2 regions of the Lentilactobacillus hilgardii genome follow, and region 1 is predicted to be linked to the other one. Evidence: riboswitches for the same ligand, from Rfam matches in the RefSeq annotation. Region 1 holds a riboswitch; the other holds the start of a gene.
What was found. Region 1 has a riboswitch for thiamine pyrophosphate ahead of thiS (sulfur carrier protein ThiS). Riboswitches for the same ligand answer to the same signal wherever they lie in the genome.
Positions count from the first base shown of each region.

Region 2: it holds a riboswitch for thiamine pyrophosphate, as region 1 does, so the genes downstream of both, GQR93_RS08055 (class I SAM-dependent DNA methyltransferase) here and thiS (sulfur carrier protein ThiS) in region 1, are expected to answer to the same signal.

Region 1 covers NZ_CP047121.1:2,760,684-2,766,293, forward strand. Annotated here, with positions in the region: gene zwf (glucose-6-phosphate dehydrogenase) at 1-1,237, shown strand, start outside; gene gndA (NADP-dependent phosphogluconate dehydrogenase) at 1,580-3,013, shown strand; gene thiE (thiamine phosphate synthase) at 3,138-3,770, opposite strand; TPP riboswitch at 4,113-4,249, shown strand; gene thiS (sulfur carrier protein ThiS) at 4,390-4,584, shown strand; gene thiF (sulfur carrier protein ThiS adenylyltransferase ThiF) at 4,601-5,245, shown strand; gene GQR93_RS13055 (thiazole synthase) at 5,260-5,610, shown strand, end outside.
Region 2 covers NZ_CP047121.1:1,726,489-1,732,098, forward strand. Annotated here, with positions in the region: gene GQR93_RS08050 (M20/M25/M40 family metallo-hydrolase) at 67-1,323, opposite strand; TPP riboswitch at 1,524-1,618, shown strand; gene GQR93_RS08055 (class I SAM-dependent DNA methyltransferase) at 1,613-2,386, shown strand; gene msrA (peptide-methionine (S)-S-oxide reductase MsrA) at 2,460-2,987, opposite strand; gene msrB (peptide-methionine (R)-S-oxide reductase MsrB) at 3,052-3,483, opposite strand; gene GQR93_RS08070 (manganese-dependent inorganic pyrophosphatase) at 3,643-4,572, opposite strand; gene GQR93_RS08075 (LysR family transcriptional regulator) at 4,601-5,560, opposite strand.

The sequences.
Region 1 (5,610 bases):
CTTTGTTACCCATGACGTAACTGACTTATCTCACTATTCTGTCTTAAAAGATAAGGCCGATGAACTGGATAAAAAGTATAAATTGGAAGGAAATCGTGTCTTTTACATTTCAATGGCACCCAATTTCTTTGGAACAGTTGCTAAAAATATCAAGACTCAAGGATTACTCTCCAACAACAGCGGCTTCAACCGCCTGGTCATTGAAAAACCATTTGGTAGAGACTTTGAATCTGCAAAAGAATTAAATGACGAACTAAGTAATGCTTTTGAAGAAGATCAAATCTTCCGAATCGACCATTATTTAGGTAAAGAAATGATTCAAAATATCGAAGCTATCCGCTTTGGTAACACCATTTTCGAAGCCCTTTGGAACAATCGTTATATCGATAACGTTCAGGTAACACTTGCTGAAAAGCTGGGTGTTGAGGAACGTGCCGGTTATTATGACAACTCAGGCGCTTTAAGAGATATGGTTCAAAACCATATTATGCAGATTGTTAGTTTACTTGCGATGGAGCAACCGGTTGCATTTAAAGATACTGATATTCGTGCTGAAAAAGTTAAGGCCTTACGTAGTCTTCGTGTTTACAACGTTGCCGAAGCATCAACCAACTTTGTTCGTGGTCAATACGGCGCCGTTGGTGAAAGCAAAGCTTATCGTGATGAAGATGGCGTGCCAAAGGATTCAAACACCGAAACCTTTGTTGCCGGAAAACTTTTATTTGATAACTATCGTTGGTCAGGTACCCCGTTCTATATCAGAACAGGTAAGAAACTTGCCGACAAATTCACACGGGTTGATGTTGTCTTCAAAAAGCCGTTGGTTGATATTTTCTCCTTCCCTCAAAGTGGAAAGGCCTTACTCAACGCTAACGTTTTAACCATTTATATTGAACCAACTCAAGGATTCTCATTAGTTGTCAATGCTAAAAATAGCGAACAAGGATTCCATACTGAGCCGGTTAACTTGGAATTCCTCGAAGATTCAAAACGAACGAAGGAAACACCACAGCCTTACGAACGTTTAATTCATGATGTTCTTAAAGGAGATGGCACAAACTTTGCCAGCTGGCCGGAAGTAGCTAGCGCATGGAAGTTTGTTGACCAAATTCGTCGTGTTTGGGATATTCAACAACCAATGTTCCCTAACTACATTCCCGGTTCAATGGGTCCGGTCTCAGCTGATGAACTATTAGCTCGAGATCACAGAGAATGGATCTATAAATTGAATCAGTAATTAAATGATTTTACGAAAAGATCTGGACATTCCTGTTCAGGTCTTTTTTTCGTTCTAACAGGCTTGAAAAAAATTACCAATTTATGAAAATGATTTCAACTTGTCTGCCGTGGCTTGTAACCTAATTTTCATCATAAATCCGCGTTGCTTACGGGTGTTCATAAAAAATAGTTTAGAATTATGAAAACGCTTAATGATTTTCGACTGTCTTTTTTCACAAACTTATCATTAAAATATGGATATTGCCTATTCTAACGATATTTTATTTCACTTTCTGCTTGTGCAATGGTAAACTAACTGTGTAGTATCGTAGTAATTCTTAATAGAAAAGGATGGTTTTAAATGTCTGATCAAAAAGCAAACATCGGTGTTGTTGGTATGGCCGTTATGGGTAAAAACCTTGCCCTTAACATCGAAAGCCGCGGTTACACAGTTGGAATCTTCAACCGTACCGGAGCTAAAACAGAAGCTGTTATAAAAGACCACGGAGACAAGAAGCTGCTTCCAAGTTATTCAGTTGAAGACTTCGTTAAATCTCTGGAAACTCCTCGTAGAATCATTTTAATGGTTAAAGCTGGTAAACCAACTGACGCTGTTATTGATGAATTACTCCCACTCCTCGACAAGGGCGATGTCCTTATCGATGGTGGTAACACAAACTTCCATGATACGATGGCTCGAAATGCCCGTCTTGATAAATCAGGTATCAACTTTATCGGAATGGGTGTTTCCGGTGGTGAACTTGGTGCCCTCCAAGGTCCATCATTAATGCCCGGCGGTCAAAAAGAAGCTTATGATTTAGTTGAACCAATTCTTAAGCAAATCGCTGCCAAAGCACCTGCCGATGGCGAACCATGTGTCACATATATTGGCCCTAATGGTGCCGGTCACTATGTTAAGATGGTCCACAACGGTATCGAATATGGTGATGAAGAGTTAATCGATGAAAGTTACAATATTTTAAGAAACCTTGCCGGTTATTCAGTTGATGATTTAGCTGGCATCTTTAAAGAATGGAATAAAGGTGAACTTGACAGTTATCTAATTGAAATCACCACTGATATTTTGACTCATAAAGATGATATTGGTGATGACAAGACCAAACCAATCGTTGATATGATTCTCGACCGTGGTGCCAATAAAGGTACCGGTAAGTGGAGTTCACAAGATGCTCTTGAAGTTGGCGTTGATCAATCAGTTATTACTGAAGCCGTTTATGCCCGCTTCATCTCAATGATCAAGAAAGAACGTGTTGCAGCTTCTAAAGTACTTCCTAAGCCTAAGGGTGACGTTGATTTCGACAAAAAAGAAATTGTTGAAAAAGTCCGTGAAGCACTCTACTTTGGTAAAGTAATGAGTTACGCTCAGGGCTTTGCTCAATTGAAGGCCGCTTCAGACAGCTACAAGTGGAACATTAAACTTGGCGAAATGGCTAAGATTTGGAGAGCCGGATGCATTATTCGTGCCCGCTTCTTACAAAACATTACCGATGCTTATGATAAGAACCCTGATCTTCAAAACTTACTTCTTGACCCATACTTTATTGATATCGCTAAGAAGTATCAAGAATCAGCTCGTGACGTGGTTGCTTTGGCTACTAAGGCCGGTGTACCGGTTCCATCACTTGCTGCAGCTGTTTCATACTACGATTCATATCGTTCAGAAGTTGTTCCTGCAAACCTCTTACAAGCACAACGTGACTACTTCGGTGCTCACACTTATGAACGTGTTGATCGCCCAGGCAGTTTCCATTACACTTGGTACAAAGAACAATAAACCGTGCAAAATGATCTTTATTTGATCACTAGCTTAAAAAGGATGTCGGATAAATTATCCGGCATCCTTTTTTGATACTTAATTTAGACATCTGAAGTCTATCTGTTCCACTTTCTTCTAAAACCTATCCAATGGCATCCTCAACAGCATCCAATAATTCTCTAGTTGCCGCCTTTGCATTTTTGGCCTGCATAATGGCTGAAACAACTGCAACCCCGTCCACATGTGCCGGTTCAATTGCTTGAATATTGTGAGCCTTTAACCCACCAATTGCATAAACCGGAATATTAACAGCTTCCTTAATTTTTCCCAATGTCTCGATACTGGTATGAACCGTCTTTACATGGGTTTGGGTTGGAAAGATAGCCCCTACACCTAAATAATCTGCCCCTTGTTCTTCAGCAAGCTTAGCCTGTTTAAGTGTTTTTGTCGTTGCGCCAATGATTTTTTTGTTCCCCAAAATCCGCCGGGCAATTTCAACCGGTAAATCGCTTTGCCCTAAATGAACCCCTGCTGCATCAACAGCTTGCGCAATATCCAAACGATCGTCAATCATTAATGGTACTCGATGCCGATCTGCAATATCTTTTACCTTGACAGCCCACTCATAAATATCACGGCTTGATCGATTTTTTTCGCGTAATTGCAATAAACTGACGCCGGATTCGCAGGCAAGATCAATTTGTTGTAAAAAATCTTCATCATTTAAATTTGTATGGTCGGTTACCAAGTACAATGGCCGGTTTGTCACTTTCATGGATGATTCCTCCAAATTTACTTTTGTGTATGCTTTATTTATATGTTCGAAAAAAGTCTACCTAACTTAATCATCATTTGCAACTTAATGATTGTTGTTATCCATGGTTTCGTAAACATTTTTAAAGTGACTCAAAACATTTTCCGCTTTGCTCCACACACTTGACTAGGACTGCTCCTCAAAGCAGCACCACTTCATATAAGAGATCGATTTGAAAAATCCAAACCCGGGATTTCCCAAATCGCCGTCTTATACTCCGGGTGCTATCCGCTTTGCTCCGCACACTTGACTTTTATCCATGAAACCGCTATAAATAATACATGAGCTAATAAGCTTAATTAAATATTTCGTCTGGGGTGCCTGAACGTGTCTAAGTAAATGATTAAGATCATTTATTACCACGTTCGTAAAGGCTGAGATAATACCCATCGAACCTGATGCAGTTTGTACTGTCGAAGGAAGAGCGAACCGGAAAATTGATTTTAAATTTGGATTCCGAGATCTTCTTTTAACAGAAAAGAAGATCTTTTTTCTTTTTCTGTTAAAACCTGTTTGGATTCCAAGTCCGCCAATCTTGGTCCCCTTCCTTCGAGCAATCACGAAGAAGGGGGCTTTTATTATGGTGACAGTTAATGGTCAAGAAGAAGACGTTGCCGGTCAAACCGTCATTGACTTTCTCAAAAAGCGAAACGCACCAATTGAAAATATCGTCGTTGAGCGAAACGGCGACATTGTTCACCGAGCGCAATTCGATAAGATCAAGCTTGAGTCCGGCGACAAAGTCGAACTAATCTCATTCGTTGGTGGCGGCTAGAGGAGGAAACGCAAAAATGGAAGCAGAAGTTCAGGGACAGCGTTACAAAGATGTTTATGATGGCATGAAAGAACGAAATGTTAAAGACTCAACCGATAAATTAGCTGCTGCTCATGTCACAATTGCCGGTTCAGGTGGACTTGGTTCAAATATCGCCATCGCATTAACCAGAATTGGTGTCGGTCATTTAAAATTAATTGATTTTGACTTCGTTGAATTGAGCAATTTAAATCGTCAACAATTCAAATTAAGCCAGGTTGATATGCCGAAAGTTGTTGCAATGAAGCAAAATTTACAGGAATTCAATCCATTTATTGATATTCAAACGGCTCAGGTTAAGGTTACCCACGATAATGTCAAAGACTTATTTGAAAGTGCCGATATTATCTGTGAAGCATTCGACAATCCGGCTGCAAAAGCCATGTTGTTGGATGCTGCATCCGAGTTTTATCCCGACAAGCCATTAGTTATGGGAACCGGGATGGCCGGGATTCACAGTTCAAATACCATTACCACCAAGCATCCCCGCCCTAATCTTTACATTGCCGGTGATGGCACAACCAAAGGTGCCGAAGGTCTAATGGCACCTCGGGTCATGATATGCGCAGGACATGAAGCTAATATGATTACACGTTTAATTTTAGGACAAACAGAAATTTAGGGAGGACTATTATTATGTCAGCATCCATTCAAGACAAAGATGAATTAGTTATCGGCGGTCATAAATTTACGTCCCGTTTTATTCTTGGTTCGGGAAAATATTCTTATGACTTGATTGATTCGGCCATTAACAATGCAAAAGCTCAAATCATTACGATGGCACTTCGCCGGAACACAACAGGATCAGAAAATATTTTGAATTTTATTCCCGAAAATATCACTATTTTACCTAATACTTCCGGTTCGACAACCGCTGAAGAAGCTATTCGAACGGCACGAATTGCCCGCGAATTAAGTGGCAGCAACTTTATCAAAGTTGAAGTCGTACCTGATAAAAAATACTTGATGCCGGATAATTACGAAACC
Region 2 (5,610 bases), 1.0 Mb from region 1:
CATTATGTCGGTTAATCGTTTAATAAGGTTTGGCATACAAATTTTACTTTAGTCGATCACTATTTTCTAGGCATCAAAATAGTCATTAACGGTTTGCTTATAAATCTCAATAAAGCGTTCAAAATTTTCCAGCTCAACAAACTCGTCAACTTGGTGTGCCGTCATATTACCCGGGCCGAAGACCGCAACCGTGATCGTTGGGTTTACTTTGACGAATTCTGCTGCATCCGTACCACCAGGATACCCACCCAATGGTAATTTTTGTTGGAGTTGCTGTTCACCATGCTTTCTAAGTAACTGAATCAATTTATTATTCGGATCACTTACCACGGGATACTTGTTCCCAAGAAGTTTAAATGACAAGTCGGCTTCCGACTCCTGATTATTCTTAGAAATAATCCGTTTTAAATGATCAATAATGGCGTCGTTGGGTTCTTCCGGAATGGTTCTGATCTTCGCATAAACAGAGGCCGAAGCCGGAACGGAATTTAACTGATCACCACCATTAATTTTGGTGACCACAGGAATCGTTTTTCCTAAAATGGCATTTTTTTCATGAAGTGTTCTGAAATATTTAATTTCATTATCGTATGCCTTGATTAAAGGTGCAATGGCATTTATCCCTAATTGCGGCGATGAACTATGAGCTGTTTTCCCCTTTGCCAGTGTTTCATACGTAATGGAACCCTTGTGCGCGAAACTCAAAAGATATTGTTCAGTCGAATTGTTTTCTTTAACTAATTCCCTAATCTGTGCTTTTGAAAACTTAAATGGATTTAGCGGTGTATCCTGTGTTAGCCAATCCAAGGGCTCACTACTTGGTTCAGCAACGATTGCCGCTGAAACATCATCCAAATACCCATGTTTGGCAAAGTACTGTGCACCTTGCATATGATTGACTGTACTGGACTCTTCACCAACTGTTGCCAACAAACGAACGGTTCCATTTATCGGTTTTCCGGACTGCTTCAGCTCGATCATTGTGATAATTTCTGCAGCAAGTCCGGATTTCATATCACTCGTGCCTCGGCCGTACATGCGATCGCCAACAATTTCAGCCCCTAAGGGATTGTGCAGCCATTTTGACCGTTCGCCAATATCAACAACATCTTGATGCCCTTCAAAAACAATTACTGGTGACGTTTTATCACCAATTTCGGCAACTAAATTAAACCTCCCCGGTTCAACCTCAATTGTCTTACCGTGAATCCCATAACTTTCCAAAAATCGAGAAAGATATTTGGCCGTTCCTTCTTCTCGACCACCAACTGTATTAATTTTAATTAAATCGCTCAGTAATTTAATCCGATCTTTTCGATCCATAATATTAACAACTCCCGTTAAGTCAGCTTTTATAGCTCGTTAAAAAGTAACTGTCGATGTTTTAAGCCTTTATACTATTATAAGGCATTGTTAACGAATTCGCTTTCTTTTCAGCCATTTCAGTTGAAATTTTCCTTAATCATCGCAAAACACTCATGTCAAAATATTAATGCAAATTTGCCTAATCTGGTTTATACTGAAAATGCAGCTAGGGGAGCAATTTGCTGAGACCATTTTTGGGAACCCTTTGAACCTGTGAGTCAATACTCGCGTAGGGAAGCTTAACGATATGAGTCTGTTAATTTCTCTCCAAGCAATCATTCTTGGAGGTTTTATCATGGTTAAAACACATGCAATAGAAATTTTTGATGGTTATGCCACTGAATATGATCAGTGGTTTCTGGCTAATAAGCAGGTATTTCTGAGTGAATTAAAACTTTTAAAATCTGCTTTGGACTTAAGTTCAACAAAACATGTCTTGTCAATCGGTTGTGGCAGCGGGCTATTTGAAGATACCCTCCACCGCCAATATGGCCTGCCACTTTTTGATGGTGTTGAACCCTCTACCGATATGGCACAGATTGCAAAAAAGCGGGGATTAAACGTTCGAATTGGAAAAGCAGAAAGTATTAATCTGCCGGCAAGACAGTATGATACCATTTACTTTAATGGCAGCTCCAGTTATATTAAGGACTTATTGGCAGCTTATCAAAATTGTATCAAAGCACTCAAGTCCGGCGGCCATTTTATTTTAATTGACGTGCCAAAAGAAAGTGCTTATGGATTAATGTATATGCTTGCCAAAATTCAGGGTAATTATCAATCAGAAGAATTGGCAAATGTTCTTCCAAAATGGCCATACCCAATTGAACTGGTTGATTCTGCATACTGGCATACCACCTTAGAAAAAAAGCACCTTTTAGAAAACGAGCTTCAGCTACGACATTTAAGGTTCAAACAAACCTTGGTAGCAAACCCACTCTACACAAACGATAGTGCTGAAGAACCTGAAGATGGCTTTTCAAAAGGTGGTTATGTCGCAATAATTGCCGAAAAGCCTTAAAACAAAATAAATAAGCTGACACCAATCCCTTGTTTATCAAGGAACTGATGTCAGCTTATTTAGGTTCTGCTGATTATTTTTGTTTTGACTGCCAGTGGTCTTTCACAAATTTTTCACGTCCGCCAGCTTCCTCCATTTGGAAGCGAAATGGATTTTTTTTATAAAACTGTTGATGTTCCTCTTCTGCTGGATAAAAGGGTTTGGCATCTTCAATTTGAGTGACAATCGGCTGGTCAAACATACCGGTTTCCTCTAAAGCTTTTTTGGAAGCCTCCGCAATTTTTCGTTGCGCTTCATCTTTCACAAAAATCACTGGACGATAGTTATCTCCTCGATCCTGAAACTGTCCCATTGCATCTGTTGGATCTGTTTGTTGCCAATAAATTTGAACCAGTTGCTTATAACTAATAATATCTGGATCAAAATTGATTTTAACGGCTTCGGTATGTCCCGTTGTATGGCTGCTAACCTGTTCGTAGCTCGGATTTGCTACATGACCGCCCGTATATCCGGAAATAACTTTATTAATACCGGGCATGGTATCAAACGGTTTAACCATACACCAGAAACACCCACCGGCAAAAATTGCTGTATCTTCCATTAATGACACCTCTTTGACTTTATTATTAATATCAGCTAAACATCTATTTTAACAGCTGTACATATCAGTTAAACATTGGTTTATACTGCCCATACCCTGCCTCTTCAAGCTCGTCTGCGGGGATGAACTTCAAGGCCGCGGAATTGATACAATATCGTTGGCCGCCTGCTTCTTTGGGCCCATCGCCAAACACATGCCCTAGATGAGAATGAGCATCATTACTTTGAACTTCCTCTCTAATCATCCCGTGAGAAGTATCCAAATTCTTATGAATACTTGTTTGCTCAATTGGTTTGGTAAATGATGGCCATCCACACCCAGCGTCATATTTGTCCTTAGATGAAAACAAAGGTTCACCACTTACGACGTCAACATAAATACCCTCTTGATAAAAATGATCATATTGACCACTAAAGGGTGCCTCCGTAGCGGCCTCTTGGGTAACCGCATACTGTTCTGGTGTTAATCGATGTTTTAAATCTTTTTTCTCAACCATGATTGACCTCCTGCCAAGGGTAAATAGATTGTGTGCAACTAATGCTTTCTATATTATAGGTCGTCATTGCTTTTATGTAAACAAAAAACGGCCTCAGTGATAAACTGTGGACCGAATTTAACATGCTATTTTAACTTAATCAAATATACGTACGAGTCATTAACTTAATGCATCAGTTAATGGTGGTACTACCTGTTTCTTTCGAGAAACAACACCTGGTAACGGCATTGTATTGTCACTAGCAAACTTTTCGTTGAAAGCTTTTTCAACGGCATCTAAAGATGATCCAACTGCAATCAATTTGGAATCACTATTCAAAACGTTCGTAACAAGTACTAAGAATAAATCGTATCCCTTATCGGAAGCTTCGGCTGACATTGCCTTTTTAATATCATCCTGACGCTTATCAATATCATCAAAGTCAACAACGTTGATTTGATCAATTCGAACACTCTTGCCACCCATTGTAAATGACTTTGCATCTGAGTCGATTAGTTCCTGATCACTTTTAGCTGCAACGTTAGTTCCAGCCTTGAGCATTTCAATACCATACTTTTCGTAATCAATATCAGCAATCTCCGCCAATGTCTTAACAGCAATTTTGTCATCATCAGTCGTTGTAGGAGACTTAAGCAATAACGTATCGGAAATAATTGCTGAAAGCATCAAGCCGGCAAGTTGAGCCGGGATTTCAATCTTGTTTTCGTCAAACATCTTAACCAAAATTGTACTGCAGCAGCCTAATGGTTCTGCACGATAATATAATGGTAATTCTGTTTGGAAATTTGAAATCCGGTGATGATCAACAACGTGGGTAATTTTAACATCTTTAATGTCGCTAACACTTTGTTGAAATTCATTATGATCAACCAACATAACTGAATCAACTTCATTACTAGCTGTCTTAATCACTCGTGGCGTTGTTTCATCAAAGTAATTCAAAACAAAATTGGTTTCCGGATTTGGTTGTCCCAAAGCGACGGCCTCAGTATCATAACCTAATTGGTTTTGAAGATACGAGTACGCTTTTGCGGCTACAATTGCATCTGTATCAGGGTTTTGGTGACCAAAAACTAATTCTTTACTCATTTACAAAATCTCCTTTAATTTTTAAAAATTAATCTGCTAATCGAGATAGATAATCCTTAGTATTCAAGAATTCGTCAAATTTAGACAAAAAACGACCGATTCTTGGAATTTCATTCTTATTTTTCCGATAAACAAACTTCAAATCAAATTTAATTTTAGGATCAAATTCAGAGACAAAAATATCATCATTTGTCAGATCCTTTAGATTAATATTGACCATGTATGATTTTGGTAATGCAGTATTTGTACCAGTGTTAATTGCAAACTTCAAAATCTGCTCAGGCATGGTATAACGAGCAGCTGCAGTTGGAAAGTCAACCATTTGGTTTTTAAACGTTTCCCGTAACGTCTGGTTCAAGTAATAATCTTGTGGATACATGACCCATGGTCGATCGTTAACATCTTTTAAATGAACTTTCTTTTTCTTAGAAAGATCTTGATTATGATGAATTAATAACAAATCATCCGAAATGATCTTTTTAGAACTGTACGGTTTCCAGTTTTTGATTGATTCATCTGGAAGATACATAATTGCCAGGTCAATTTTGTTATTTTCCAAACTCTCCCAAATCTCTTTTCGGGTTAACATATGGAAATTAACAACCAGATCTGGATTCTCATGATAAAGTTCCAAAGCAAAATCTTCAAACACTTTAGTCTCAATTGAAGCCAAAATGCCAAGATTGATTTCACCAGTTGTTGAACTGGTTGCTTGTTGAATTTCATCGGTTGCATCATTCAGTAAATCATAGATTTGATGGGTCGTTTTTAGCATAATATAACCGGCATCCGTTAACCGTAACTTTTTACCTACTGAATAAAATAATGATGTTCCAACAGTGCGCTCCAGTTTTTTGATTTGCTGAGTCAACGCCGGCTGCGTGATACCTAAAATTTGTGCAGCCTGCGTATAATTCATTGTATCAGCCAACTGAAGAAAATACGATAACGTTTTTGATGAAAAAATACTTTCCTGAGTGGTTTTCATTCAGTCTCTCCTTAATGAAGTTAAGGTTAATAAGGTGTGAACCCTACTTC